3 regions of the Mogibacterium kristiansenii genome follow, and region 1 is predicted to be linked to each of the others. Evidence: predicted binding sites of a transcription regulator. Region 1 holds the regulator's gene; each other region holds the start of a gene.
What was found. Region 1 encodes HrcA, which represses chaperone genes, less so after heat shock. Its sites were predicted from a motif close to TTAGCACTCNNNNNNNNNGAGTGCTAA; they were not measured.

Region 1 (9,914 bases):
TGCCTTGTCCAGACCGTATGCCAGGGAAGCTGCGGTCGGCTCGTTGATAATTCTCTTTACATCCAATCCGGCAATTTTACCGGCATCCTTGGTTGCCTGCTTCTGTGCATCGGAGAAGTATGCCGGTACGGTGATTACCGCTTCGGTAACCTTCTCGCCCAGATAGCTTTCCGCATCCGCCTTCAGCTTTGCCAGAATCATCGCGGAAATATCCTGCGGTGTGTACTGCTTTCCGTCGATTTCTACGTGATAGTTCTCACCCATGTGTCTCTTAATGGATGCGATGGTTCTGTCCGGGTTGGTGATGGCCTGTCTCTTTGCGGTCTCACCTACCAGTCTCTCACCGTTCTTTGTGAATGCCACTACAGATGGGGTGGTTCTTGCGCCCTCTGCGTTAGCGATTACGGTCGGTTCTCCACCTTCCAGTACAGCGACACAGCTGTTTGTTGTTCCCAAATCAATTCCAATTACTTTGCTCATTTCTATTACCTTTCCTTCCTTGAAATTACTTTGTTACTGCGACCATAGACGGTCTGATTACTTTATCGTTCAAAGCGTAGCCCTTCTGCAGGACCTTACTTACTTTGCCGCTTTCCAGCTCTTCGTTCTCTTCGGTCATTACCGCATTGTGTTTCGTCGGGTCAAAATCCTGACCTTCCGCTTCCACTTCCGCCAGACCGGATTTCTGAAGCTCCGTTACCATTTGGGTAAAAATAAGTTCCATTCCCTTGGCGTATCCGGCAGGGTCATCCTCTGCGCTGGCCGCCAGGGCTCTTTCAAAATTATCCAGAACCGGAAGCAGTTCCATCACCAGCTTCTCGGTGGCATATTCCCGAATGTCGTTCTTTTCCTTCGCTACCCGTTTCTTGTAGTTCTGGAACTCGGCCATCAGGCGGACGTATTTCTCATTTCCGTCATCGGCTTTTTCTTCGGTTTTCTCTTCCGACTTTTCCTCGGTCTTTTCCGCCTCCGGTGCGTTATCCTCTTCCGGAGTCTCGGTCGCCTCCGCCGAACCGGCTTCTTTTTTTACTTCATCTTCCGGAGTCTGGGCTTCTTTTTTCTGCTCTTCACTCATCCTCTTTCTCATCCTTTCCATTGCTCAGCATAAACGATTGGCTGAGGTTATTTGTCAAATATTCCATAATCGAGGTGACCTCGCTGTAGTTCATACGGGTCGGCCCGATAACGCCGATTTTGCCCACCAGCTTGCCATCCACGTGGTAGGTGGCGGTAATCACGGAGCTGTTCTTCATGGCCTGTTCCGGATTCTCGTTGCCGATGGTGACGATTACGCCGTTGTCCCGGTTCAGAATGTCCCGGGTGAATTCCTCCTTCCGGCTCACCAGCTCCAGGAAGGATTTGGCCCGATCCATGTCGCTGTATTCCGGAATGTTGAATATGTTGGTGAGGCCTTCCATGTACAGGTTGACGTTCAGCATATCCTCCAAAGTTCGCATGAAGTTGGGCATCACATCTCCCGCCAGGGAACTCAACGCACCCAGGTCGGTGCCCACATCTTCGATGATGGAATTCTTCAGCACATCGTCGATGGTATGACCTTTATAATGGTAGGTCATGGTTTTGCTGAGAATCTCCAGGGCATCGTTGGTGTACGGCACGTTCAGGCGCAAGGTGGTGTTGGTCACCTTTCCGCTGTCTGCCACAATCATCAGGACGATTTTGTCATCGTCGATGGGAAGCAGTCGGATGAACTTCAGGGTGTCCTGCCGAGTGGACGGAGTCATGGCAAAGGATGCCAGCTTCGTGATATCGGACAGAAGCTCTGCCGCGTGGCGAATGGTTCGATCGAACTCGTTTCGGTTCACTTGAAGCCGTTCGTTGATGGTCTGCTTATCTTGAAGGCTCAAATCCGTCTTCTGCATCATGTTGTTCACGTAGAGCCGATATGCCTTATCGGAAGGAACTCGCCCCGCCGATGTGTGGGGATGGGTCAGATAGCCCATCTCTTCCAGGTCCGCCATCTCATTCCGAATGGTGGCCGGGCTCACGCCAAAATCATATTTCTTCGCGATGGAACGGGAGCCTACCGGTTCGGCGTTCTGCACGTAATCCGTAATAATTGCCTGAAGGATTCGCAGTTTTCGTTCTGTTAAATCCATTGTTCTGCCTCCTTCTTTCTTTTTCGTTGTTAGCACTCAATATACTGGAGTGCTAATCACTGTCTATAGTGTACTCTCACCCTCCCAAATAGTCAACGAATAAATTGAAGTTTTTTGTGTTTTTTCTGTGATTAGTGTACAATACTGATGTTTAGACAATCAGGAGGAATAACCATGGATTACAAAAGAATTCTTACAATACAGGACATTTCCTGCGTTGGCCAGTGCTCCCTTACCGTGGCGCTGCCCATCCTCTCCGCCTGCGGACTGGAGACGGCCATTCTCCCCTCGGCGGTGCTGTCCACCCACTCCGTGGGCTTCCGGGATTTCACATTCCGGGATCTGACGGAGGACATTCCCGCCATCGAGCACCACTGGCAGCAGGAGGGCATCCGTTTTCAGGCGGTGTACACCGGCTACCTGGGAAGCGCCCGCCAGATTGAAATGGTCAAAGACATCTGTCGAAATCTTCTGGTGCCCGGCGGCAAAAAAATCGTGGATCCCGCCATGGCCGACCGGGGAGAACTGTATCCGGTCTTCGATATGGATTTCGTTCAGGAGATGAAAGAATTAGTGGGAGAAGGAGACATCGTGCTGCCCAACATTACCGAGGCTTCGCTTCTAACCGACACAGAGTATCGGGAGGAATACGATGAGGAGTACATCTGCGGCTTGGTGGAGGGGATTCACCGGCTGGGCGCCGGCACCGTGGTGCTCACCGGCGTGAGCTACGACGCCCACAGCACGGGCGTCCTGGTTTCGGAGCAGGGAAAACAGACCTACTACCGCCACGAACTGCTGGACCGGGGCTGCCACGGCACCGGCGACGTGTACGCCTCTTCCTTTGTGGGGGCGTACATGCACGGCAAAACCGTCCCGGAGGCCGCCCGAATCGCTGCGGATTATACCCTGGCCTGCATCAAAAACACCCTGGACGACCCGGACCACTGGTACGGTGTGAAGTTCGAGCCGGTGCTGGGGGAACTGATTGAAGCACTGAAGTAAGCCGGCACCCGCCGGCTTTTTTGGTTGGCCGGGCCGGGGTGGGCCGGGTTTTCTGCTCTGTCCGCCCGAGGTTTGGGGCTCCGCCGGGCCGGGTTTGGGGCTCCGCCGGGCTGGGTTCAGATGAAAAGTGATGCATGGCCCCCTCATTTTTCCGCCTCATGCATCAACTCCATTTCCAGGGTTAATGCATGAGCACCCGTTTTTTTGTCCCATGCATCACCTCTCACCATTGCCGCCGAGCGTCAGCCCTTTAATTGCTCGGCGGCGGTGAACCAATTGATGCAGGAACATCATTTTTCAGCGTTCTTACATCAATTTCCCGATTTGTACCGGCGGCCCGAGCGAGAGCCGGGCCGCGTTCAGATGAGAAGTGATGCATGCCCCCTCATTTTTCCGCCTCATGCATCAACTCCATTTCCAGGGTTGATGCATAAGCACCCGTTTTCTTGTTCCATGCATCACTTCTCTCCATTGTTATTTCCAAAGGAAGAGAATTGACGACGAACTCTCCTTCTCCCCACCTTTCGTCGTCAATTCTAATCATCTCCTCATGCCTTATGCTCTAATATACATTCGGTTTTAAAAAATTTGACGACAGACCCTTGCCCTTGGAAAGTCTGTCGTCAATCTAATACTTTCTTCACACTTTTATTCTAATTCAAATTCCAATCAATGGAAAAAAATCACTTCTTCCAACCCGAATTTCCTGCTTTCAAGGCCTTATCTCGCCCTCACCCCCGGCATTGAACTCTAATCTACCAAGCGGCCGCGGGGAAATTGACGACGGAACGCTTCTCCTGGAGGTTCCGTCGTCAATTTCTTCCGGTTTCCTTTAAAGCAGCCCGGATTAGAGGCCACTTTATAATTTTCCCTGTTCCCGCAGTTTTTTCTCCGCCTTTCGTTCCGGCATAATCTTCCTCACATTATTCCCGGATAACAGCATCAACACCCCGGCCAGCACCAGCGGCGCAATCAGCAACCTCGGAAAGGTGAGCGCCTGCCCCGCGCTGTTTTTAATTACTTGCAAATCTGCATTGTAGAACGTCGGATCGAAGAAAAGTATGCTGAACACCATGACCGCCACCATAAACAAGCTGACGCCAAAGGACATATAACTGACGAAGCGATACGTGCCTTGAACATCTTTCTTCTTCCAAAGCGTGAAATATATTAGTGCAATTCCGAAGAGCGGCACATCCGACACGTCCCATACGAGTTCTATAATTCTGTAAAAATATACCCCCGTGGTATCCAACGTATACGGTTTTGCTCCGTGGAAAATCAAGTACTCTCCGTAATCCGAACGGAAGAGATACCAGGAAAGAATCCACAATACGATGAATCCGATTTCGTTGGCCACCACATACGTCTTTATATTTCTTAGCCGGTTTTCGTCCATGATTCACTCTCCTTTTCTTATGAATGTGCTTCTCCCATAGGTCTGTTGTCCAACAGAATTATATAATCTCCGCTACAAATTTTTCAAAAAACTCATAGTGTATCTCTTACCGTCAGAATACCTTATTCTGCCTGCCTTGTCAATAAATATTTATATTTACTAAATATTGACTTCTTTCTTTATTTACGCTATCTTTATGCTGTGAGTTGTTCCCGAAGGCAGTCTCTACCCAACGCTGTAATGGTTGAAGCAATTGCTCCAAGATTATCGTCTGATTGCCAACAGCATCGATATTATTCTGAACACAGACATTTCCCAGTTCGAGGAGAACAGAACCAATGCAGATGAGTAAAGAGATAATAAAACACCTGCTGCCTCATCTCTGAGACAGCAGGTGTTTTGCTTTCGTTATTCCCACGAAATGCTGTTTATGTCGCTTTCTATTTCGCCTTCACTTCTTTCCAGTACTTGCTGTACAAATCCGTGGTTTTCGTATCCAGCGTTTTCAGCGTATCGCACATGTCCAGGGTCTCATCCGTCGGGAAGATGGCATCCTCGTTCCGGTACTTCTTTTCGATTAGCTTCATCGCCGCCTCGTTCGGAGTGGTGTAGTAGAGGTAATCGAAATTCTTTTTTGTCACCTTGGCCTTGCACATATAATTGATGAACTTTTCCGCATTGGCCTTGTTCTTGGAGGTTTTCGGGATGGCCCAGGAATCCACGAAGAATTCCGTGCCTTCCTTCGGAATGACGAATTCCACATCCGGGTTCAGGTCCTTGGTGTAGATGTACTCGCCGTTCCACACCACGCCGATGGCTGCGGAGCCGTCGGCCAGCAGATCCCGGGCGGAATCGTTGGCGTATTTGTACACCAGCGGCTTCTGCTTCTTCAGCAGTTCCGCTGCCGCCTTGATTTCCTTCTCGTTGGAGGTGTTCTGGTCATATCCCAGCAAACGCAGGGCGATCATGAAGTCGTCCCGGACGCTGTCCGGCATCACGATGCTGTCCTTGAACTTCGGATTCCACAGGTCCCCCCAAGAGTCTATTTTTACATCCCCCACCATCTTCTTATTATAAATGATTCCAGAAACGCCCACCATGTACGGCACGGAGTATCTATTGCCCGGGTCGAAGGATTCCGACTTCTTCATGTAGCGGGAATCGATGTTCTTCAGGGCCGGGAGATTCTTCTTGTCCACCTCCAGGAGCATTTTGTGGTGAATCATCTTCTCAATCATGTAGTCGGAAGTGATGATGACGTCGTAATCCGCGGTTCCCTTCTCGATGACCGGATACATTTCCTCTGCGGTATCGTAGGTATCCTGGATGACCCGGATTCCCGTCTCATCCTCGAAGTCCGCAATCGCCTCCTGGTCGAAATAGTCCCCGTAGCTGTAGACGTAGATCTCGCCGTTCTCGCCGCTTCGGCAGCCGGTGCAGAGCATCATTCCCAGCACGGCCACCGCCGCCAGCACCCATTTGATTTTCTTCATCTACGCAGCCGTCCTTTCATTCTTAATATTGTTCCAGTTGACCACCAGCAGCACCACCAGCGCAATCAAGAAGATTACGGTGGATAAGGCGTACAGGGATGGACGAATTCCGATTTTCACCTCGCTGTAGATCAGCGTGGAGATGGTGTTGATGCCCGCCCCTCTGGTAAAGTGGGTGATGATGAAATCATCGATGGACATGGTAAAAGAAAGCAGGAATCCCGATGCGATTCCCGGCAGAAGCTCCGGCAGCACCACTTTGCGGAAGGCGTATCCCCGGGAAGCGCCCAGGTCCAGCGCCGCTTCGAACAGGGTGTCCGTCGCCTTGTTCATCCTCGGCCGCACCGATAGAATCACGTATGGAATGCAGAACGTGATGTGGGAAAAAAGAATCGTGCAATATCCCAGAGAGATTCCGAACATCAGGAAGGACAGCATCAGCGCGATTCCCGTCACGATGTCCGCATTCAGCATCGGAATGTTGTTGCACCCCATCAGCACCATCTGGGTGCTCTGTTTCATCCCGTCGATTCCGATGACCGCCATGGTTCCGATAATCGTGGCAATCAGCGCCGCCAGCAGCGCGATGGAGAAGGTGTTCACCAGCGCGCCCAGAATAAGCTTGCTGTGGAACATTTCCCCATACCACTTCAGGCTGAACCGGGTAAATACCGACATGGACTTCGCCTCGTTGAACGACAGCACAATCAGCGTCAGTATCGGGAGATACAGGAACAGCATGATAATTACAATGTACAGATTTCCAAAGAATTTCTTCATATGAACGTTCCCTCCCCGGTTTTATCGAATTTCTCCAGCAGCACCATGCTGATAATAATGAACACCATCATCACCAGGGACAGTCCCGAACCCAGGTACCAGTTGGAGTTCACCGTGAACTCCTGCTCGATGATGTTTCCGATCAGGTTCACCTTTCCGCCGCCCAACATGTTGGAAATAACGAATGTGGTGAGGGCCGGAATAAATACCATGGTGATTCCGCTGACGATGCCCGGCACGCACAGGGGTAAAATCACTTTGCGATACATATAGGCTTTACCAGCTCCCAGGTCGTAAGCGGCTTCAATCAGATGGCTGTCGATTTTCATCACCGCATTGTAAATCGGCAGAATCATAAAAGGCAGGAAGTCGTAGACCATGCCCAGCACTACCGCGCCCGGCGTATTCATCATTTCCTGTCTCGGCAGACCAAGGGCTTGCAGGATTCCGTTGATGACCCCTGCTCGTTCCAGCAGCACCTGCCATGCCATGGTCCGGAGCAGGAAGTTCATCCACATCGGCAGGATCAGCACGAAAATCGTAAAGCCCTGTTTTCCGAACTTGCTGTCCCGAAGCACAATCGCCATCGGGAATGCCACGATCAGGCACACCAGCGTGCTCACCAGCGCCAGCAGCAGAGACAGCCCCAGCGCCTCCATGTGGTTGGCGCTGAACATGGCGGTGATGTTATCTAAAGTAATTCCTCCGCCTCTGGCCGTGAATCCGTAGTAGGCAATGGAGAGGATGGGAATGACCGTTCCGGCAATCACAAAGACGATGAACGGTGCCGACCATTTCTTGCTAAATGTCAATTTCAATCGCCTCCTCTTCCTGTGTCTTTGGTTTATGCATAATCTGAATGTTCTCCGGACGAACGTACAGTCCTACCGTGCTTCCCACTTCGTAGGAATCGTAGTTCTGCAGGAGCCACTCAAAATCTCCTTCCGTATCCGCCTGCGCCAGCATCTCGTAGTGCATGCCGATGAACAGCTTGCTGGTAATCTTGGCGTCCAGAATTCCCTTTCCCGCCGGATGGATTTCCAGATCCTCCGGCCGAATCAGCACGTCCACATCCAGTCCCGGGGCAAATCCGTTTTCGCTGCCGTCGATGCACGGGAAATCCACGCCGTTGATTCGAACCAGATGATTCCGAACCATCTTTCCGGAAAGGATGTTGCTGTCTCCGATGAAATCCGCCACGAATGCGTTCTCCGGCTCGTTGTAGATTTCCTCCGGCGTTCCTTCCTGCTGAATCCGTCCGCTGTTCATGACAATGACCTTATCCGACATGGTCAGCGCCTCTTCCTGGTCGTGGGTTACGTAGATAAAGGTGATACCCAGTTCGTGCTTCAGCCGCACTAGCTCGTACTGCATCTCCTGTCTCAGCTTCAAGTCCAGCGCTCCCAGCGGCTCGTCCAGAAGAAGCACCTTTGGTTCATTTACGATGGCCCGGGCCATGGCCACCCGCTGCTGCTGTCCGCCGGACATCTGGGAGATCTTCCGGTTCTCGTAGCCCTCCAGGTTCACCAGCTTCAGGCCGTAATGCACCTTCTCCTTGACGTCCGATTCGTTCATTCCTTTTACCCGAAGACCGAAGGCCACGTTGTCTCCCACGGTCATGTGCGGGAAGAGGGCGTAGTTCTGGAATACCGTATTCAGGTTTCGCCGGTTGGACGGCACGTTGGTGATATCCTTGCCGTCAAAAAGAATCCGACCGCTGTCCGGGTTTTCGAATCCCCCTAGAATCCGCAGCGTCGTGGTCTTTCCGCAGCCGGACGGTCCCAGCAGCGTGACAAATTCTTTTTCCTGAATGGAAATGGTAATGTTTTTCAGGACTTCGTTCTCCCCGTAGGATTTCCGAATGTTCTCCAATCTAATCAGTTCCGCCAATGCTTTCTTCCTCCTTTGTTCTTTCCCGATGTCATTTCTTTAAAAGCTTGGGGGTGTACTCACCCAGATCAGCTCGGCCCCCGCCGGTGAGCTGATGTAATGTTCTTCGTCCGGATAGAGATAGAAGCTCTCTCCTTCTCCCACGGCATATTTCTCTTTTCCGATGTGGACTTCCACACTTCCGGAAATAACGTATCCGAACTCCTCGCCCTCGTGGGGATTGTCCGGTATGGTGGATCCCCCCTTCTTCAGGGTCAGCCGGATGGGTTCCATCTCGTTTCGCTGGGCGTTGGGGACGATCCATTCGATGCGGCTCTTTCTGGCCGAATCTTCTTTCAAGAAATAATCTTCCGCCGAGAACACCACCTGGGGGCGGGTCCGGTTGGCAAAGAATTCTCCGCAGTCCGTTCCCAAACAGGTGAGAATATCCTCCAGGGTGGCGATGGACGGGGAAGTGAGATCCCGTTCAATCTGCGAAATAAACCCTTTGGACAGTTCTGCTCGGTCCGCCAGCTCCTCCTGGGTCAGACCCCGTTCGATTCGGATTCGACGGATTTTCTCTCCGATTTCCATGATAACCTCTTTTTCTAAAAACATAGAATACTAAAAATGAAGTTTAGTATTTGTAAACTCAAACACTAAAAATTATACTTGACTCCGCAAGGAAGTCAAGTAAATTTTTTTGTATAGTATTCTTTAAATGTCCAGACCCATCTCTGCCAGAACGTCCACCATGGCATCCATTTCCTTGTTCTCGTGGAACTCGATTCTTCCGGCGTCGCTGAGCATTGCCAGCTTCGGATCGATCGGCAGCTTTGCGATGACCGGAATGCCGTATTCCGCACCGATGGCATCCGCAGAGCTCGGTCCGAATACCTCGACCTTCTTTCCGCAGTCCGGGCATTGCAGGTAGCTCATGTTCTCCACCATTCCGAGAATCGGAATGTTCATCATCTGAGCCATCTTCATTGCCTTCTCCACGATCATGGATACCAGCTCCTGCGGAGAAGTCACGATGATGATACCATCCACCGGAATGGACTGGAAGATGGTAAGCGGAACGTCGCCGGTGCCCGGCGGCATATCGATGAACATTACATCCAGGTCGCCCCAGATTACGTCGGTCCAGAACTGGGTAACCGCACCGGCAATTACCGGTCCTCGCCAGATAACCGGATCCGTCTCGTTATCCGTCAGCAGGTTCAGAGACATGATCTCCATCTCAGT
Region 2 (9,914 bases), on a different contig from region 1:
CTACATGCGCAAAAGCGAAGCCGAGATGCGGCTGGAATCGGGTACACTGAGCAGTAAGATACATGGATAATACGCGAAAAGAAATACCGTTATTGATTCGTCCGGCGGCTTCGGAAGATATTTCCGATATCGCTTATCTGGAAGAAATCACCTTTCCCATCCCCTGGAGTTTGGAGTCCATTCGTCACGACGTGGAGGAAAACGAATTGGCCACGGTTATCGTTGCGGAATGGAACGGAAGTTTTGCCGGGTACATGGATGTGTGGCAGATTGCCGGAGAAGGGCAGCTGAACAACATTGCCGTGGCGCCGGAATACCGGGGCCGAGGCATTGGCCGGAAGATGATGGATTACATGATACGATGGCTGACGCAGGATGATAATGAAGAATTCAGTCTGGAAGTTCGGGAATCCAACGCACCGGCGATTCACCTTTATGAGAAGCTGGGTTTTGAGGTCATCGGACGCCGGGAGAAGTACTATATCGATAACGGAGAAGACGCATTGCTGATGCGCAAAATTTTAAAATAGAGAATGAGATGATGTTATGAAGAATGGAAAACATATCACCCTTGGAATTGAATCCAGCTGTGATGAAACCGCAATCGGTATCGTTGCCGACGGCCGAGAAGTATTGGCCAATGTGATTTCATCCCAGATTGATATTCACACCGCATTTGGCGGGGTAGTCCCGGAAATTGCATCCAGGCGGCACCTGGAGAATATTAACGGGGTGCTGTCCCAGGCTTTGGAGGAAGCGCAGATTACCATCAATGAGGTGGATTTAGTCGGCGTTACCTACGGGCCGGGTTTGGTGGGCGCGCTGCTGGTGGGCGTAGCGGCCGCCAAAGCAATATCTTTTGCCAAGGATATTCCGTTGGTGGCGGTGAATCACATGCACGGGCATATTGCGGCCAATTACGTGGAATATCCGGAACTGGAGCCGCCTTTTATGGGACTGGTGGTGTCCGGCGGTCATACGAATATCGTTTTTGTAAAGGATTACAATCAATGCGAAACCCTGGGAGAAACCCGAGATGATGCGGCGGGAGAAGCCTTTGACAAGGTGGCCCGGGTTATTGGGCTGGGGTATCCCGGCGGACCAAAAGTGGATCGGGCCGCAAAGGAGGGAGATCCCCACGCCATCGAATTCAAGCGGGTGTATCTGGAGCCGGGGAGCTACGACTTTAGCTTTAGCGGGTTGAAAACGGCAGCCCTGAACCACATCAATTCCTGCAGACAGGCGGGAAAAGAAATCAATGTGGCGGACATGGCCGCCAGCTTCCAGGAAGCGGTGGTGGAAGTCATCGTGAACAAAGCGATATCCGCAGCCCGGGAATTCGGGCAGAATCGAATCGTTATGGCCGGCGGCGTGGCCTCCAACTCACGTCTTCGGGAGATGATTCGGGAAGAAGGAGAGAAATACGGAATTCAAGTAATGCAGCCGCGGCCGCTGTACTGCACGGACAACGGCGTGATGATTGCGTGTTCCGCTTATTACAAAATGAAGAAAGGAGAATTTGCCGGTCCGGATCTGGATGCGATTCCGGGCTTGGAATTCTAGATTACAGATATGCTGATAATGTCGGCCAGTGAAATTGGCAAAAGTTACGGAGTGGATGTGATACTGGAAGATGTGTCTTTCAGTATCAACAAGGGAGACCGAATCGGAATCGTGGGACCCAACGGAGCGGGGAAGACCACGCTTCTGTCGATTCTGTCCGGCGAAGCCGCCCCGACTACCGGAAACTTCTACGTACGAAACGGATATACCGTCGGATACCTGAAACAGAGAAATCATTTTTTTTCCGAGGGAACGGTGCTGCGGGAAGCGGAGAAAACCTTTACCCGATTCCACGAGATGGAGAAGGAAATCCATCGGCTGGAAGAAGCCATTTCCGATCACGAACATCCGGATTTCAATCGGAATCTGGAACAGTACACCGCGCTCATGGAGAAGTACAAGGAGCAGGGCGGTTACACCTATAAGAGTGAGCTGAAGTCCGTACTTCGCAATATGGGATTTGGTGAATCGGAATACGATAAAAAAATCAGCATGCTGTCCGGCGGCGAACGAACTCGTCTGGCCATGGCTTGCATGCTCCTGAAGCAGCCGGATATTCTGATGCTGGATGAGCCCACCAACCACCTGGATCTTCGGATGCTGGAATGGCTGGAACAATATCTGAAGGCGTACAAGGGAACGATTATCGTGGTATCCCATGACCGGTACTTCTTGGACCAGCTGGTGAATCGGATTTTCGAGGTGAGCCGATGTCATCTGACGGATTATCGGGGAAATTACTCCGAGTATCTGATTAAGCACGAAGAGCGGATGGAAGTGGCGCTGCGGGAATATGAGAAGCAGCAGAAGGAAATCGAGAAGCAGGAAGAGATTATCCGCCGTTTCAAAGGACACGGCACGGAAAAGCTGGTGAACCGGGCAAGATCCAGAGAGAAGCGCCTGGCGCATATGGAAGTGAAAGATCGGCCGGTAACGGAAAACAATCGGATGAAACTCACTTTCCACTCAGAATACAAGAGCGGCAACGATGTGATGCTGGCGGAGGATTTGGAGAAATCCTTCGGCGAACGGAAGCTGTTCGATCACGTCTCCTTCGACATCAAGAAGGGAGAACGGATTTGCATCATCGGGGATAACGGTGTGGGCAAAACCACATTGCTTCGGATTCTGATGGGAAAGGAGCAGGCGGACCGGGGATATCTGAAAATCGGTCACAACGTGAATTTCGGATATTACGATCAGGGACAGCTTCTTCTGGATGAGAATGAAACGGTGCTGGGAGAGATGAAGAATGCCTATCATCTGTATACGGATACGGAGATGCGGTCGATTCTGGGACGGTTCCTGTTCCGCGGGGATGATGTGTTTAAGCAGATTCGCAGCCTGTCCGGCGGCGAAAAGGCAAAGCTTTCCCTGCTGAAACTGATGCTGTCCGGTGCCAATACCCTGATTCTGGACGAACCAACCAACCATTTGGACATCGATGCCAAAGAGGTGGTAGAGGATGCACTGCTGGATTTCGAGGGAACCCTGATTATCGTTTCCCACGACCGTTATCTTCTGCAGAAGCTCCCGACCCGAATCTTTGAATTGACGACCGATGGAATCGTGGAATACAAAGGGCGTTTCGATTACTATCTTCAGAAAAAAGAAGAACGGAAGGCGGCAGAAAGTTCCGGGGAGAAATCCAAGAGTACGTCTGACGGAGAACTGTCTGCCGAAGAAGAACGGAGACTTCGGAAGGAGCAGGAAGCGGAGCAGCGGCGGCAGGAACGCCGCATTATGGAGCTGGAAGGAATCATTGAGGACTTGGAAGCCAAAATCCAGGAGACCGAAGAGCTTCTCTGTGCTCCGGAGAACATGTCCAATGTAGAACTCCTTCAGGAAAAAGGGGCGTTATTGGAACAATATAAGGCGGAATTGGAAGTACAATACGAGGAATGGATGGAACTTCAATAAAAAAACTTGCATAAAGCACTTATTTTCACTATAATTAACAATGTGATAAATTAAACGGAGGAAAATGTGATGACATTTGAAAAAATCAGAGAACTGATTGTAGAGCAGCTTGGTATTGACGAAGATATGGTAGAGATGGACACAAATCTGATGAAGGACCTGGAGGGCGACTCATTGGATATGGTGGAAATCATTCTGGGAATTGAGGAAACTTTCGGTTTGGAAATTCCGGATGAGGAAGCAGAGAAATTTGAGACCGTACGTGACCTGGTGGAATACGTGGATGACCACGAAGAATAATTTATGGGGTTGTGGTTTGTCTGCTGTGAAATAGAATTCAGAAAGAAGGTTGGTTAAAGTATGAAAAATAATACGAGAGTTTCGAACGCCATCATCCGGCGTCTTCCACGGTACAGAAGATATTTGGGAGATCTTCGAAGCCGTGGAGTGAAGAAAATTTCTTCCAACGAACTAAGTGAATTGATTGGTTATACGGCATCTCAGATTCGTCAGGATTTGAATACGTTCGGCGGATTTGGTCAGCAGGGATACGGATACAGTGTAGATCATCTGTATGCGGAGATTAACAAAATTCTGGGACTGGACAGAGAGTACAAGACCGTTGTCGTGGGTGTGGGCCATCTAGGACAGGCGATTACCAATCACATCCTGAACTACAAGTTTGGATTCAGCATTGTAGGTCTTTTTGATGTGAATCCAACTATTGTTGGATTGGCAATTAACGGCGTAAAGGTTCAGAACTCTTCCGAGCTGGAGGACTACGTTCGAAACAACAATATCGATATCGGAATTATCTGCTGCGGAAAGGATAACGCACAGGAAGTGGCGGATACATTGGTTCGCGGCGGTGTAGAAGGTATTTGGAACTTTGCACCGATTGATTTGGATATTCCGGAACGTATTGCCATTGAGAATGTACATTTGAGTGAGAGTTTGCACACGCTGTCGTTCTTAATCAGCAGCAAGGAGAAGGAAAATCGTTAATTCGAAATGAATGCATAAAAGAAAATCCCGTAGCAAACGCTACGGGATTTTCTAATAATAAATCATGCATGATAGAATGTCTTGAAGAACTAAGCTTCTGCAGGTGCACCTACAGGACATGTATCTGCACAAGCACCACAATCGATGCATGCATCCGCATCGATAACATATGGGGAACCTTCGCTGATTGCTTCTACTGGGCATCCAGCGGCACAAGCTCCACAACCGATGCACTCACTGCTGATTACATAAGCCATGACTGTACCTCCTTTATAGTATTTATGAGTTGATTATAACACCTGTTTGGTAGTTTTGTAAACTTAACTTTAGTAAGGATAACTTAACAATGGAAATATATTCTTTTACAGGAAAAAGCGGAACCGGAAAAAGCTACAGTGCGGCAAGAATATGCCGGGAAAAACATATCGATGCCATCATTGATGATGGATTGCTGATCTACCGGGGCGGAATCGCTGCCGGTCGTTCCGCAAAGGAATGCTCGTCGAAGGCGGCGGCGATGCGAACCGCACTGTTCAACTACGATGACCACCGGGAAGAAGTTCGAAAAAAGCTCTTGGAATTAAATCCGGATAAATTGATGGTTATCGGAACTTCGGATCGAATGGTGAATTGGATTCTGGATGCCCTGGAACTTCCGGCGCCGAATCACCGCATGTACATCGAAGATTTTACGACGGAAGAACAGCGAAAGGTGGCAGGAGAACATCGGATGCAGGGCGGAGAGCATGCCATTCCGGTACCGATGGGTCAATTGAAACGTAATTTTGCGGGATACATCTTGAATCCAACGAGATTCTTCCGCAGCCGGGCATTACAGGAGGAATCCGGAAAAGAACGGACCATCGTGCGGCCGCCGTTCAGCTATTCCGGAAAGTTTGAAATCCGAGAGGAAGCCATTCGGGATATTATCATGATTGCGGCGGAAGCCCATCGGGGGTGCATTAAGGTGCTGAATTTCTACCATAACGGAAATGTGTCCGGATTCAACCTGGTGGTGGAAGTGCGAATTCGAAAGTTCCCGGGCGCCGGTCGTCACTGCATCATGTTCCAGCAGGAAATCTGGCAGGTGCTTCGCACCATGACCTCCTTCTCTTTGGGACATGTGAATATTCAGGTGAAGGACGTGTACATCCGAAAGAGCGAGCGGGAGAAGCGGAAATAGAAAAATGAAGATAACTTCACATTTTTTCCGAGGAAAGAGGTTGACATCCTAGGAGCAGGTGAGTAGAATAATTCTTGAAAGTTGGCACTCGATTAATATGAGTGCTAACAGAAAAAGATAATAGAGGAGGAAACTGGAATGAGTTTAGGAATTAAGCCATTGGGCGCAAGAGTAGTTATAAAGAAGGACGAGGCATTGGAAAAGACCGAAGGCGGATTGATTCTTTCCGGCAGTGCAAAGGAAAGACCTCAGCAGGCGGTTGTTGTAGCAGTTGGTCCCGGAACTGAGGACGAGAAGATGCAGCTGAAAGAGGGAGACCACGTAATTTTCTCTCGTTACGGCGGCACGGATTTGAAACACGAAGGTGTGGAATATACCATTATGGAACAGAAAGATATTCTGGCAGTAATCGAGTAACTGCCGATTGATATAGGAGGATAGAAAAATGGCTAAAGATTTGTTTTACGGAGAAGAATCCAGAAGAAAGCTTCTGTCAGGTGTGGATAAGCTGGCAGACACCGTTAAGATTACACTGGGACCGAAGGGACGAAACGTTCTGATTGAGAAGTCTTACGGATCCCCACTGATTACCAATGACGGTGTGTCCATCGCAAAGGAAGTCGAGCTGGAAGATCAGGTAGAGAACATGGGTGCACAGCTGGTCAAAGAAGTTGCCACCAAGACCAATGATGTGGCCGGTGACGGTACTACCACTGCAACCCTTCTGACACAGGCAATCGTAAGAGAAGGATTCAAGAACGTCACTGCCGGTGCAAATCCAATGGTTCTGAAGAGAGGTATCGACGGTGCCGTTGAAGTTGCTGTAGATTATCTGAAGAACAGCGCAAAGAAAGTAGACGACAAGGAGAGCATCGCACAGGTTGCTTCCGTATCCGCCGGCGACCAGGAAATCGGCAGACTGATTTCGGAAGCCATGGACAAGGTGGGCAAAGACGGTGTCATCACCGTTGAGGAATCCAAGTCTCTGGGAACCACTTTGGACGTTGTAGAAGGTATGCAGTTCGACAGAGGTTATCTGTCCCCATACATGGCTGCTAACAGCGAGAAGATGGAAGCCGTTCTGGATCACCCATACATCCTGCTGACCGACAAGAAAATCAGCAACATTCAGGAAATCGTTCCGCTGCTGGAGGATATCATGAAATCCGGAAGCAAGCTGCTGATCGTTGCAGATGACGTAGAAGGCGAAGCACTGGCTACTCTGGTTGTCAATAAGCTGAGAGGAACCCTGGATGTCGTTGCTGTAAAGGCTCCGGGATTCGGCGACAGAAGAAAGGCCATGATGGAGGATATCGCCATCCTGACCGGCGGTACCGTAATCAGCGAGGAGCTGGGTTACGAGCTGAAGGAGACCACCATCGATATGCTGGGCAGAGCGGAAACCGTTAAGGTCAACAAAGATCGCACCGTTATCGTCAACGGAAACGGCAGCCGCACCGAGATTAAGGAGAGAATCGATTCCATCCGCGCAGAGGCAGAAGAGACGACTTCCGATTTCGACCGCGAGAAGCTTCAGGAGAGACTGGCAAAGCTGGCCGGTGGTGTTGCGGTAATCAATGCCGGTGCAGCAACGGAGACCGAGCTGAAGGATAAGAAGCTGAGACTGGAAGATGCACTGAACGCAACCAGAGCTGCGGTAGAGGAAGGCATCGTTTCAGGCGGTGGTGTAGCACTGATCGGTGCAATTCCGGCAGTTACTGAGTATGCAGACAGCCTGGAAGGCGATATGAGAACCGGTGCGAAGATTGTTGAGAGAGCACTGGAAGAGCCGGTTCGTCAGATTGCGGAGAACGCCGGTTTCGAAGGCAGCGTTGTGGTATCCAAGGTAAAAGAATCTCCGGAAGGAATCGGATTCAACGCCGCAAGCGACGAGTATGTAAACATGATTGATGCCGGCATCGTGGATCCGGTAAAAGTAACCCGTTCCGCACTGCAGAATGCAGCAAGCGTTTCCGGCATGCTCCTTACCACAGAAGCAGGAATTACGGAAATCAAAGAGGATACTCCGGCACCGGCAATGCCTGCCGGCGGCGGCATGGGCGGCATGATGTAATCTGCCCGCTTTAAAGAACATACGAATACCGATTCATTGGAAAAGGACTGCAAAAGCGGTCCTTTTTCTGTTGTCAATTTCGTCGGGGGGTGATACAATACCTTGTATTAGGTTTTAGATGCAAGACAGATGAAACGACAGGAAAGGGGTTTCGTATGGGCGGTTTTTTTGCAGCGACGTTGAAAGAAGATTGTGTGTTTGATTTGTTTTTCGGAACGGATTATCACTCTCATTTGGGAACCAGACGTGGCGGATTGGTAGTGTACGGAGAGAATGGATTTGATCGGGCCATTCATAATATTGAAAATTCTCCTTTTAGAACGAAATTCGATGCCGATGTATCTCGCATGAAGGGAAACATGGGCATGGGATCTATTTCGGATTATGAACCGCAGCCTTTGACGGTGCGCTCCCACCACGGAACCTTTGCCATTACCACCGTTGGAAAGATCAGCAATAAGGCGGAATTGCTGCAGAAGCTGTTTGATAACGGAACGACCCAGTTCATGGAAATGGGAGATGGAGACATCAATACCACAGAACTGGTGGCAGCCCTGATTAACGAGAAAGATAATATGATTGACGGCATCCGCCATGCGCAGGACGTGATTGAAGGATCCATGAGCATGCTGATTATGACCAAGCGGGGAATTTTCTGCGTGCGGGATAAGTTGGGTCGTACGCCGTTGGCCATCGGAAAGAAGGACACCGGATACTGCGCCAGCTTCGAGGAATTTGCGTATTTGAATCTGGGATACGAAGATTACAAGAACCTGGGTCCGGGAGAAATCGACATCATGACCAGCGACGGCGTGACCGTTCTGGCAGAACCGGGAAAGAAGATGAAGATCTGCACGTTCCTGTGGGTATACTACGGTTATCCGGCATCTTCTTATGAAGATATTTCCGTGGAGGCCATGAGACATCGCTGTGGTGCGGCGATTGCCCATCGAGATACCTTGAAGAGAGAAGATGTGGATATCGTTGCGGGCGTTCCGGACTCCGGCGTGGCACACGCCATCGGATATTCCAATGAGGCCAGACTGCCGTATTCCCGTCCGTTTATCAAATACACTCCGACTTGGCCGAGATCTTTCATGCCGACCATTCAGACCAAGCGGGATTTCATCGCAAAGATGAAGCTGATTCCGGTTCCGGAACTGATTAAGGATAAGAGAATTGTGCTGATTGACGACTCCATCGTCAGAGGCACCCAGCTGGCGGAAAAGGCTAAGTACCTCTATTCCTGCGGGGCGAAAGAAATTCACGTTCGTCCGGCATGTCCGCCAATCCTGTTCGGCTGCAAATATCTCAACTTCTCCCGTTCCCGCTCTGCGCTGGAACTGATTGCCAGAAGAGCCATTGATGAGCTGGAAGGCCGTCACATGGAGGACGATGAATTGGGTGATTACCTGAATCCGGACAGCGAGAAATATCAGAACATGATTGAAGTGATTCGGAAGCAGCAGGGATATGATACCCTGCAGTACAACCGCCTGGAGGATATGCTGGAATCCGTTGGCATTCCGGTGGAAAACCTGTGCACCTACTGCTGGGACGGAAAAGAAGAATAATCGTTCGATGCTTTTTGGTGTTGATGACGGAATAAGAATTCCATCATCAACACCTTTTTTCAAAAATGAAGAGCCGGGAGCGTTCAAATTGTTAAGAATGTATTAAAAAAAGAACATGACTTTTTTATAACAAATGGTATAATCCTTTGTTGGCTGAAGATAAATTCTTGTTTTGAATAAAGGAGAAATTTGGTGAAAAGTACAAAAGAGCGCATTCAGGATTATATTATTATTACAATTGGAACCATTATCGCTTCCTTTGCGGTGTTTTTCTTTCTGACTCCAAGCCATTTGGCGGTAGGAAGCATCTCCGGTCTGGCAGTGTTGATTGCAAAATTCGTTCCGATGACGGTAGGTACCCTTCTGATTATTCTGAACGGAATCTGCCTGCTGCTGTCCGCTGTTTTTGTGGGAAAGGAGTTCACATATCGAACTCTGTATCCGTCCATTCTGCTGCCAATCGTGATTCGGATTCTGGAGAAAATCTACCCGAACATGCAGTCATTGATGGACGATCAATTCTTGGATATGCTGGGATACCTGTTCCTCTATGCACTGGGAGCATCCCTCTTGTTTATGAACAACGCATCCTCCG
Region 3 (9,914 bases), on a different contig from region 1:
AGGGCATTACGGAGCAGGACAAAAAAATCGCAGGTATTGCCCACGAGGCCGGCAAGGGCATGATGATCGTCATCAATAAATGGGATCTGGTAGAGAAGGAAACCAACACCATGCGGGACTACGAGCGAAAGGTTCGTGCCGAACTGCTGTTCGCTTCCTACGCACCGATTCTGTTCACCTCGGTTCTTCAGGGGCGCCGAATCTACGATATTCTTCGAAAAGCGGCTGCTATTCAGGAAATCCGCATGAGAAGAATCACCACCGGCAAGCTGAACAACCTGATTGAAGATGCGGTGATGATGCGTCAGCCGCCGTCGGACAAGGGCAAGAGACTGAAGATTTATTATGCGGCACAGATTGGGGTTGCGCCGCCACTGTTCTCCTTCAATATCAACTCCAGAGAATTGATGCATTTTTCCTATGCTCGTTATCTGGAAAACAGACTGAGAGAAGCCTATGATTTCGAAGGAACATCGGTGAAATTTGTGTATAACGAGAAAAAAGGAGACAATTAAGGATGCCGTTTCAATTTAAAATCATTATTGTTGCGATAGTATCGTATTTTCTGGGAAATATCTCCCCGGCCATCTTGGTGGGTCGGCTTCACGGAATCGATATCCGGAAAGAGGGCAGCGGAAACGCGGGAACCACCAACGTGCTTCGGGTGCTGGGGGTGAAAGCGGCAGTGGCAACTCTCGCCATTGATGTGTTGAAGGGATACGTTGCGGTGCGCATCGGTTTGAATTACGGAGATATCGGTGCCATGATTGCATTCATCTGCGTAGTGTACGGTCATATTTTTCCGGCTCTATATAAATTCAAGGGCGGAAAAGGGGTGGCCACATCCCTGGGTGCGGCACTGGCTCTGGATTGGCCCAGCGCCTTTGCACTGATTCTGATTGCGATTGCGGTAACCGCACTGAGCCGGAAGATGTCCCTGGGGTCCATCACGGCGGCGGTATCCTATCCGTTCTTAATTGAATACTATTACTCGTCGGTGCTTCCGATGGCCATCGTATTGGCGGTTACGGTAATCGTAATGCACCGCTCCAATATTCAGCGCCTGATTCGCCGGGAGGAACCGTCTCTCAGCTTCGGCGGTAAAAACAAAAAGGAAGATGCGGAGACAACCGAGTCAAAAGCGGAAGCCTCGGAGGTATCGGGTGCTTTCGAAAAAGCGGAGGAACCGATCCCACAGCCGGTTGTTTTCGAAAACAGCTGCGAAGGAAAGTTGGAAGCGGTTCCGGAGGAGAATCCGGAAGAAGAAAATCCGGAAGACGAGGCTTTGGAAGCTCCGGAAGAACCGATGGATTACTTCAGTGATGTAACGATTCCGAAGATGCGGGAAAGCGACCGGAAGCGGATTGCGGTAATCGGCGAAACGCCTTCGGCCCTGGCCCTGGCCAACCGGCTTCTGTATCAGGCACACAACGTGGTGTTCTACGTTCGGAATAAAGAAGAAATGCATCACCTGACGGATACCCGTCATTCGGATTTACTGCCGGACATCCTGTTGTGCAAACGACTTCGTTTTACGGCAAACGCGAAAACGGCGGTCCACAACCGCAGCTGTATCATAATGGATCCGGCGGACGAAGCGGCATGGAAGAAATGCGTGAAGCTGATGGGGAAAACCGAGCAGACCGTTGTCCTGGTGCTGGGCGACGCAGGGGAGGAACTTCCGGAAGAACTGCGGGCCCATCGAATCGTATACCTGGAGAAGCCTGAAACCGTGAATACCTTGACCCACAACGAGGATGTGACCGTGAATGCCCGGTCCAAGGACAAAGATGCGCTGAAGACCGTGGAAGAAATGCTGCGGGATGAGACATTTAGAATTAAAACGATAGAAGAGGAATGAGTCTTTTGAGCAAGAATTATCATATTATTACCTATGGCTGTCAGATGAACGAGCACGATTCGGAGAATATCGCCGGAATGCTGGAAGCGCTGGATTACAGCCATACCCCGAATCCGGAAGAAGCGGATGTTGTGGTGATGAACACCTGCAGCGTTCGGGAACATGCGGACAAGCGTTTCTTCGGAATGCTGGGACAATTCAAGAAACAGAAGAAAAATAACCCGGACTTTATCATTTGCATTTGCGGATGCATGCCGCAGCAGCCGCATATCGTGGAGGAAATTCGGAAGAGCTTCGGCTGGGTGGACATCGTGTTCGGTACCCAGACCATTGCGGAATTCCCGAACCTGCTGATGGAGCGGATTCGCACCGGAAAGAAGCAGTTCTCCATCATCGCCAACAATGAAGAGATTCCGGAAGAAAAGGAATCGAAGCGGGAATTCAAACACAAGGCACTGGTGAATATTACCTATGGATGCAATAATTTCTGCACCTACTGCATCGTTCCGTACACCCGCGGACGGGAGAAGAGCCGGTCCCTTCGGGCGGTGAAGCAAGAAATCATCAACCTGGTGAACGACAGCGTGAAGGAAGTGATGCTGCTGGGACAGAACGTGAACTCCTTCCGAGATGCGGACGGAAACAACTTTGCGACACTGATTCGTGCTTTGGATGAAGTGGAGGGACTGGAGCGGATTCGCTTCATGACGTCCCATCCGAAGGACCTTTCCGATGAGCTGATTGCCTGCTTCGGAGACTGCAAGAAGCTGTGTCATAACATCCATCTCCCGGTTCAGTCCGGCAGCGATGAGGTGCTGAGACGCATGAATCGACACTACAATCGGCAGCGATACATGGAAATCGTGGAAAAGCTTCGGGCAACCTGTCCGGACCTTTCCATCTCTACGGACATCATCGTGGGATTCCCGGGGGAGACGGAAGAAGATTTTCTGGATACGCTGAGCCTGGTGCGGGAAGTGGAGTACGACTCCGCCTTTACTTTTATCTACTCCCCGAGAGTGGGTACTCCTGCGGCGAAATACGACGAGCAGATTCCGGAGAACATCAAGCACGAGCGCTTTGACCGATTGGTCGAGGAAGTGAATCGATGCTCGGCGAAAAAGAATTCCGAATACCTGGGAAAAATTGTTGCCGTTATGGTGGACGGTCCCAGCAAGAACGATGCCGGCGCATGGTCCGGCCGGACCGACACCTTTAAGCTGGTGAACTTCACATCGGAAGAACCGTTGACGGAAGGACAGATGGTTTCGGTTCGCATCACGAAGACGAAGACATTTAGTCTGGACGGAGAGAAGGTGGACGCATGAAAAATCGCATGAAACAACTGGGCATTCTGCTGGTCATCCTGCTGATGGTGAACATCGCTCAGAACGGTCTGACCAATCCGAAGACCTATTTCCTCAATATGCTGATTGCTCTGCCGGGAATCGTCATCGGCCTGTCTTTCCATGAGTTCGGTCACGCATTTGTGTCCGATCGCCTGGGTGATCCGACACCGAGAGCGCGGGGAAGGGTAACGCTGAATCCGCTGGCGCACTTCGATCCGATAGGATTCCTGGCGCTGATGTTCTGTGGATTCGGATGGGGCATCCCGGTGGAAGTCAATTCGAGATACTATAAGCATCCGAGAAGGGATGAGCTGCTGGTATCTTTGGCCGGGGTGGTAATGAATCTAATCGTCGCCATCGTATTCAGCTTCATCGTTCACTTCGTGTACATCAACGTACCGTACGCTAAGCTGTCCGACGGAACTCTTATGGGAACGCTGTTCAACATCCTCTTGCAGGTGGTTATCGTCAATGTGGTATTGATGGTATTCAACCTGATTCCGGTTCCGCCGCTGGATGGATTCGGCATAATTACGGAAATTTTTAATCTGCGGGAAAAGAGCTTCTACTATACGCTGTACAACTACGGCTTCCCGATTCTCATGATTCTGCTGATCGTGGGCGTGGTGGATAAGATTCTTAATCCGATGGTAAACGGCGTCTACGCACTCTTGCTGCAGTATATTATTTTATAAAATTAGAATTTCACAGAATCTTCACAAGAATTGTTAGCACTCGACACAGTCGAGTGCTAAATTTTTATTGTAAGAAAAAGGGCAACCAATCAATCAAGGATTGTTCACATAAATGAAAACTAAATTCACGGAGGTGAAGTGGAATGAAAATTGAAAAGTATACGCAGAAGATGCAGTCGGCAGTGATGGATGCACAGAACCTGGCCATGTCCTACGGCAACCAGGCCATCGAAGTGGAGCATCTGCACTACGCCATCGTCAGCGATCCGGACGGCTTAATTGCAAAGCTTCTGGAAGCGATGAACGTCAACGTCTCTTCATATAAGGAGGATCTGAAACAAAGTCTGGAGAAACTGCCAAAGGTCAGCGGCGGCGAGGTATATCTTTCGACGAAGCTGAACAAGGTGCTGATGAATGCGGAGAGCATCGCATCCGAATTTAAAGATGAATACGTAAGCGTGGAACACGCCTATCTGGCCATTCTCCGGTCCGGCGACAATGAGACGGAACAGCTGATGCGTCGATACGGCATCCACAAGGATGAGTTTCTGAAGGCACTTACCATGGTTCGAGGAAACCAACGGGTAACCAATCAGAATCCGGAGGACAGCTACGATGCCCTCAATAAGTACGGTATCGATCTGGTAGAATCCGCTCGAAAGGGAAAGCTGGATCCGGTGATCGGAAGAGACAAAGAAATCCGTCGGACCATCGAAATCCTGTCCAGACGGACCAAAAATAACCCGGTACTGATTGGTGAACCGGGTGTAGGCAAAACCGCCGTTGTTGAGGGATTGGCACAGCGAATCGTAAACGGAGATGTTCCGGAGAACCTGAAGGACAAGACCATCTTCTCCCTGGATATGGGATCTCTGATTGCCGGTGCGAAATACCGGGGTGAATTCGAGGAACGGCTGAAGGCGGTTCTGAATGAAATTGACAAGTCCGATGGCAAGATTATCCTGTTCATCGATGAAATTCATAACATTGTAGGTGCCGGAAAAACGGAAGGTTCCATGGATGCCGGAAACCTGCTGAAGCCAAAGCTGGCTCGAGGCGAGCTTCACTGCATCGGCGCCACCACTTTGGATGAGTACCGGAAGTACATCGAGAAGGATGCGGCATTGGAGCGCCGTTTCCAGAAGGTAATGGTGGATGAGCCGAGCGTTGAGGATACCATTTCTATTCTGCGTGGTTTGAAGGAAAAGTTTGAAATCCACCATGGCGTTCGAATTCAGGATAATGCACTGATTGCCTGTGCCACCCTGTCCAACCGGTACATCAGTGATCGGTTCCTTCCGGATAAGGCCATCGATCTGATGGATGAAGCAGCGGCACGAATCCGGACCGAAATCGATAGCATGCCGGCGGAACTGGATACCATTTCCCGTAAAATCATGCAGCTGGAAATTGAGAAGCAGGCTTTGTTGAAAGAAGAAGATAAGGGCAGCAAGACTCGACTGGAAACGATTGAAAAGGAACTGGCCGACTTGCAGTCAGACAACAACGAGCTGCGGGCAAAATGGGAAAATGAAAAGCAGGGGATTCAGAATCTGAAAGCAAAGAAACAGGAACTGGAAGAACTGCGTCACGAAATTGAAACCGCAGAACGGAGTTACGACCTGGAGAAACTGGCCAAACTGAAATACGGCGACCTTCCGAAGCTGGAGAAGGAAATCGATGCGCTGAAGGAAAAGGTCAATAAGGACCAGGAACACAAGCTCCTGAAAGAAGAAGTAGGAGAAGAAGAGATTCGGGAGGTTATTTCCGACTGGACCGGAATTCCGGCTTCCCGTCTGGCAGAGACGGAAAGAGAGAAACTCCTGCACTTGAAAGACATTCTTCATCGACGGGTCATCGGCCAGGACGAAGGCATCAATGCGGTTACCGAAGCCATTCTTCGGGCAAGAGCCGGTTTAAAGAATGAAAACCGTCCAATCGGTTCCTTTATTTTCCTGGGGCCGACAGGTGTTGGTAAGACGGAGCTGGCAAAAACACTTTGCGAAACCCTGTTCGATACCGAAAAGAACCTGATTCGAATCGATATGTCGGAGTACATGGAGAAGCATTCTGTGTCCCGTCTGGTAGGAGCGCCTCCGGGGTATGTTGGTTATGAAGAAGGCGGACAGCTGACGGAAGCGGTACGGAGAAAACCGTACAGTGTTATCCTGTTCGATGAGATTGAGAAGGCACATCCGGATGTATTCAACCTGCTGCTGCAGCTGCTGGACGATGGCCGGCTGACGGACAACCAGGGCCGGACCGTGGACTTTAAGAACACGGTTATTATCATGACATCCAACCTGCCGCAGGAGCAGCTTCACAGCTTCTTCCGGCCGGAATTCTTGAACCGAATCGATGATATCGTGGTCTTCCACTCACTGACTCAGGATGAAATTGAGAAGATTGTGGGCTTGACCATGAAGTCTCTGGAAAAGAGATTGGCCGACCGGGATATGAAGGTGGAAATGACACCGGAAGCTACCCATCTGATTGCGATGGAATCCTACGACGAAGTCTACGGCGCTCGTCCGGTCAAGAGATACATCCAGAAGCACGTTGAAAACGAGATTGCAGAACTGATTATCCGAGGCGACCTGACAGAGGGTCACACCGTTCGGGTGGACGAAGCAAATAGTAAATTGAATTTTTCTGTTCAATAGTCTATAATGAAATGGATAATGTAAACTGAAATAGGGGAGACATCTCCTATTTCAGTTTTTGTAGTTTAATTTAAGACACAAGGTGGTTTAATAATTTGAGTAAAAATAAAAGCAATTCCTTTGCCAAAAACGTACTGATGCTGATGGTGGCACAGCTGGTCATCAAGCTTCTGGGCTTAGTGTACCGACTGGCCATTACCAATATTCACGGGTTCGGCGATCTGGGAAACGGTTACTATTCGGCCGGATATCAGGTATACGCCGTTCTGTTGGTACTGTCCTCCCAGGGAATTCCGGGCGCGGTCTCCAAGCTGGTATCGGAGCGAACGGCTCTGGGCGAATACAACAATGCTCATCGGGTGTTCAAGATTTCATTGGTGGTATTCGGTGCCATCGGATTGGCGTGTTCCTTGCTCCTGTACTTCGGAGCGGATGTCATTGCCGGGAATATCATGCACGTGCCGCCGGTAGCCTATGTGCTGCGGGTGTTGGCACCGGCTATTTTCTTCGTCTGCGTATCCGCCGTTATCCGGGGATATTTTGCGGGCTTGGGTACCATGGGGGCCAGCAGCATTTCTCAGTCCTTGGAACAGTTCTTCAACTGCGTGCTGACCATCCTGTTCGTCTATGCCACAATCGGCAGGGATGCGTACATCATGGCGGCGGCAGGGAATGTATCCACCACGCTGGCGGTGCTGATTTCCTTCTCCTACTTGATTCACTATTATCGAAAATATATCGGGGAATACCGGATGAAATCCGACGATGCGGTGAAGACCGACCGGAAGAGCAACAGGCGCATGGCGAAGCTGATTTTCTGGACGGCGATTCCGCTGACCATCGGATCCGTCATTTCCGTCGTAACTGCTTTTATCGATACGGTAACCGTGAGCAACTGCATTCAGATTGCGTTTAAGGGAATTCTGGGCAGCAAGCAAGCTTTGGAGGAAGAGGCGATGCGGGCGACGGGAATTCTGTCCAAGGTGGACACCCTGACGAATTTGCCGCTGGCGGTGAACCTGTCCTTCTATTCGGCGCTGATTCCGGAAATCACTTCGCTGCTGACGAAGAAGGATTACAGACAGGCGGCGGAGAAGATTTCCATGTCCGTCACCGTCTCCATGCTGATCATCATTCCGTGTGCGGTGGGCTTTACGGTGCTGGCGGATCCGATTCTCCGGCTGCTGTATCCCAATGCGCCGGACGGGGCACTGGTGTTCCAGCTTTCTGCGGTGACCATGATTCTGGTGGCGGTAAATCACACGCTGCAGGGATCGTTGTTCGGTCTGGGACGGATGTATACGCCGGCGGTGGCGCTGCTCACCGGGGCGGTGGTGAAGATCGTTCTGAATTTGATTTTAATCAGCAATCCGAAAATCGGCATGTACGGAGCACCGATCAGTTCCTTTGTCTGCCAGCTGATTGCTTTTATCATCATATACGTTACGCTGAAGAAGTCCATCACCATTCGCATGAACAAAAGAAAGTGCATTGCGGTGCCGGTGATTTCCGGCGGCGTGATGGGTGCGGTGATTCTGATTGCGTACCGTCTGCTCAGCGGTGTGCTTGGAAATGCCGTCACCACGCTGCTGTGCATCCTGTTGGGTGCGATTATCTATGCTTGGATGATTCTGGTACTGAAGATGTTCACCAAGGACGAGCTGATGGATATTCCGATGGGCGGAAAAATATATGCTGTTGCACATAAACTGGGAATTTATAAGGAGTAAAGCATGAAACGAATCTGGTTTACAATTGTTCTATGGGGGTCGAAGTTCGGCCTGTTCCTGTGCCGGCTTCTGGGAAAGAACGGAACCTATATTGCCGGAGCTTTTGCACTGAAGCTGCAGAAGGACTTCATTACCCATTTCACCCATGTGGATCCGGAGCGGACCCTGTTCATCACCGGAACCAATGGAAAATCCACCACCAATAACCTGATTGTGCACGCACTTCGGGCATCCGGAAAGAAGGTAACCACCAACTTGGAGGGCGCCAATCTGATTACCGGCGTGGCTACCGCCATGATTCGGGATTCTTCCATGCTGGGTCGTGTGAACGGGGATTACCTGATCTTCGAAACCGACGAGCGGTATTTGGCGCAAATCTATGAGCAGCTCCCGGCGAAGAACCTGTGTGTGACCAACATTCAGAAAGACCAGGTTCAGCGAAACGGAGAGCCGGATTTCATCTACAAGAAAATCGCCAAAGTGGTGAACAAGGATATGAGAATCTTCGTGAATAACGAAGAGCCGAGAGCACTTTCCCTGGAGGACTATGCGGGGGAAGTTCGGACTTATAGCGTGGAACGCCACAGTAAGTCCTTTGAGAAAAACGGTTTCTACGATGTGACCATGGGCTGCCCGAAATGCAACAACAAGATTGCTTTTAACTATTACAACGTGGATAATGTGGGGGAATTCCGATGCACTTCCTGCGGGTTCCACAGCCGGATTCAGCCGGACGTTCAGGTGACGGATGTGGACTTCGAGAACCGCACCTTCCGCTGCGACGGCGTTTCCGTTCACATGCCGTACGACCAGCCGTTCTTCCTGTATAATTACGCGCTGGCCATTGCGGTTTGCAAAATGTTCGGTGTGGGTGCGGAATCGGTAAGCAAATCCTTCGAGTCCTTCCGAAACATCGCCGGAAGACTGGAACTGATTCCGTACAAGACCAAGGAAATCAAATACATTCGAATCAAGCAGGAGAACCCGGAAACCCTGACCACCGCTTTTGATTTCATTTCTCAGGATAAGGAACGGAAGATTTTCCTCATCGGACTGGAGCAGCTGGAAGACTTCCAGCCGTTCTACACCAACACCTTCTACGCCTTTGACTGCGATGTGGAATCCTTGCTCCATTCCAATATCGAGCACTGCATCAGCTTCTCCGAAGCGGTGGCATACGATACGGCCAATCGGCTGATCTACGGCGGATTCCCGGAAGACCGGATCACCGTCATCCCTTCGGATGAAAACGATGATATTTTTGCGGAACTGGATAAGTACGATTGCGACAACGTATATCTGATTACGTGGCTTCATAAATATGAGCAGATGATGGAGGATTTACCGAAGTATGAATAAGTTGAACATTACATGGTGCTGGCCGGACATCCTGAACCTCCACGGAGATCGGGGCAATGTGATGGCGCTGGTACGAATTGCCGAGAAAATGGGGCTGGAAGCGGAAGTGCACAAAGTGGTGAACTTCGGCGATGAAATCGATTTGGACAATACGGACATATTGCTGCTGAACCCGGGAGAATTCAAATCCTGTGAGTACATCGTTAACGCTTTTTCACGGATAAAAGAAGATTTGGACGACTACATCTACCGGGGAG

Region 2: the regulator HrcA is predicted to act here: its motif matches at 5,753-5,779, upstream of PUE40_RS03645 (co-chaperone GroES).
Region 3: the regulator HrcA is predicted to act here: its motif matches at 3,939-3,965, upstream of clpB (ATP-dependent chaperone ClpB).

The regions. Positions count from the first base shown of each region.
Region 1 covers NZ_JAQXUZ010000016.1:30,529-40,442, reverse strand. The annotation lists gene dnaK (molecular chaperone DnaK) at 1-480, opposite strand, end outside; gene grpE (nucleotide exchange factor GrpE) at 506-1,075, opposite strand; gene hrcA (heat-inducible transcriptional repressor HrcA) at 1,068-2,120, opposite strand; gene PUE40_RS04740 (pyridoxamine kinase) at 2,295-3,125, shown strand; gene PUE40_RS04735 (hypothetical protein) at 3,511-3,669, opposite strand; gene PUE40_RS04730 (hypothetical protein) at 3,985-4,524, opposite strand; gene PUE40_RS04725 (ABC transporter substrate-binding protein) at 4,965-6,017, opposite strand; gene PUE40_RS04720 (ABC transporter permease) at 6,018-6,797, opposite strand; gene PUE40_RS04715 (ABC transporter permease) at 6,794-7,615, opposite strand; gene PUE40_RS04710 (ABC transporter ATP-binding protein) at 7,599-8,687, opposite strand; gene PUE40_RS04705 (cupin domain-containing protein) at 8,727-9,260, opposite strand; gene PUE40_RS04700 (Mrp/NBP35 family ATP-binding protein) at 9,384-9,914, opposite strand, start outside.
Region 2 covers NZ_JAQXUZ010000014.1:18,365-28,278, forward strand. The annotation lists gene tsaB (tRNA (adenosine(37)-N6)-threonylcarbamoyltransferase complex dimerization subunit type 1 TsaB) at 1-70, shown strand, start outside; gene rimI (ribosomal protein S18-alanine N-acetyltransferase) at 63-530, shown strand; gene tsaD (tRNA (adenosine(37)-N6)-threonylcarbamoyltransferase complex transferase subunit TsaD) at 547-1,563, shown strand; gene PUE40_RS03620 (ABC-F family ATP-binding cassette domain-containing protein) at 1,621-3,483, shown strand; gene acpP (acyl carrier protein) at 3,553-3,783, shown strand; gene PUE40_RS03630 (redox-sensing transcriptional repressor Rex) at 3,844-4,488, shown strand; gene PUE40_RS03635 (DUF362 domain-containing protein) at 4,578-4,745, opposite strand; gene PUE40_RS03640 (hypothetical protein) at 4,835-5,671, shown strand; gene PUE40_RS03645 (co-chaperone GroES) at 5,810-6,088, shown strand; gene groL (chaperonin GroEL) at 6,117-7,745, shown strand; gene PUE40_RS03655 (amidophosphoribosyltransferase) at 7,901-9,319, shown strand; gene PUE40_RS03660 (YitT family protein) at 9,512-9,914, shown strand, end outside.
Region 3 covers NZ_JAQXUZ010000021.1:125,338-135,251, reverse strand. The annotation lists gene der (ribosome biogenesis GTPase Der) at 1-515, shown strand, start outside; gene plsY (glycerol-3-phosphate 1-O-acyltransferase PlsY) at 518-1,861, shown strand; gene miaB (tRNA (N6-isopentenyl adenosine(37)-C2)-methylthiotransferase MiaB) at 1,867-3,189, shown strand; gene PUE40_RS06510 (site-2 protease family protein) at 3,186-3,905, shown strand; gene clpB (ATP-dependent chaperone ClpB) at 4,049-6,568, shown strand; gene PUE40_RS06500 (putative polysaccharide biosynthesis protein) at 6,664-8,298, shown strand; gene PUE40_RS06495 (MurT ligase domain-containing protein) at 8,302-9,657, shown strand; gene PUE40_RS06490 (hypothetical protein) at 9,650-9,914, shown strand, end outside.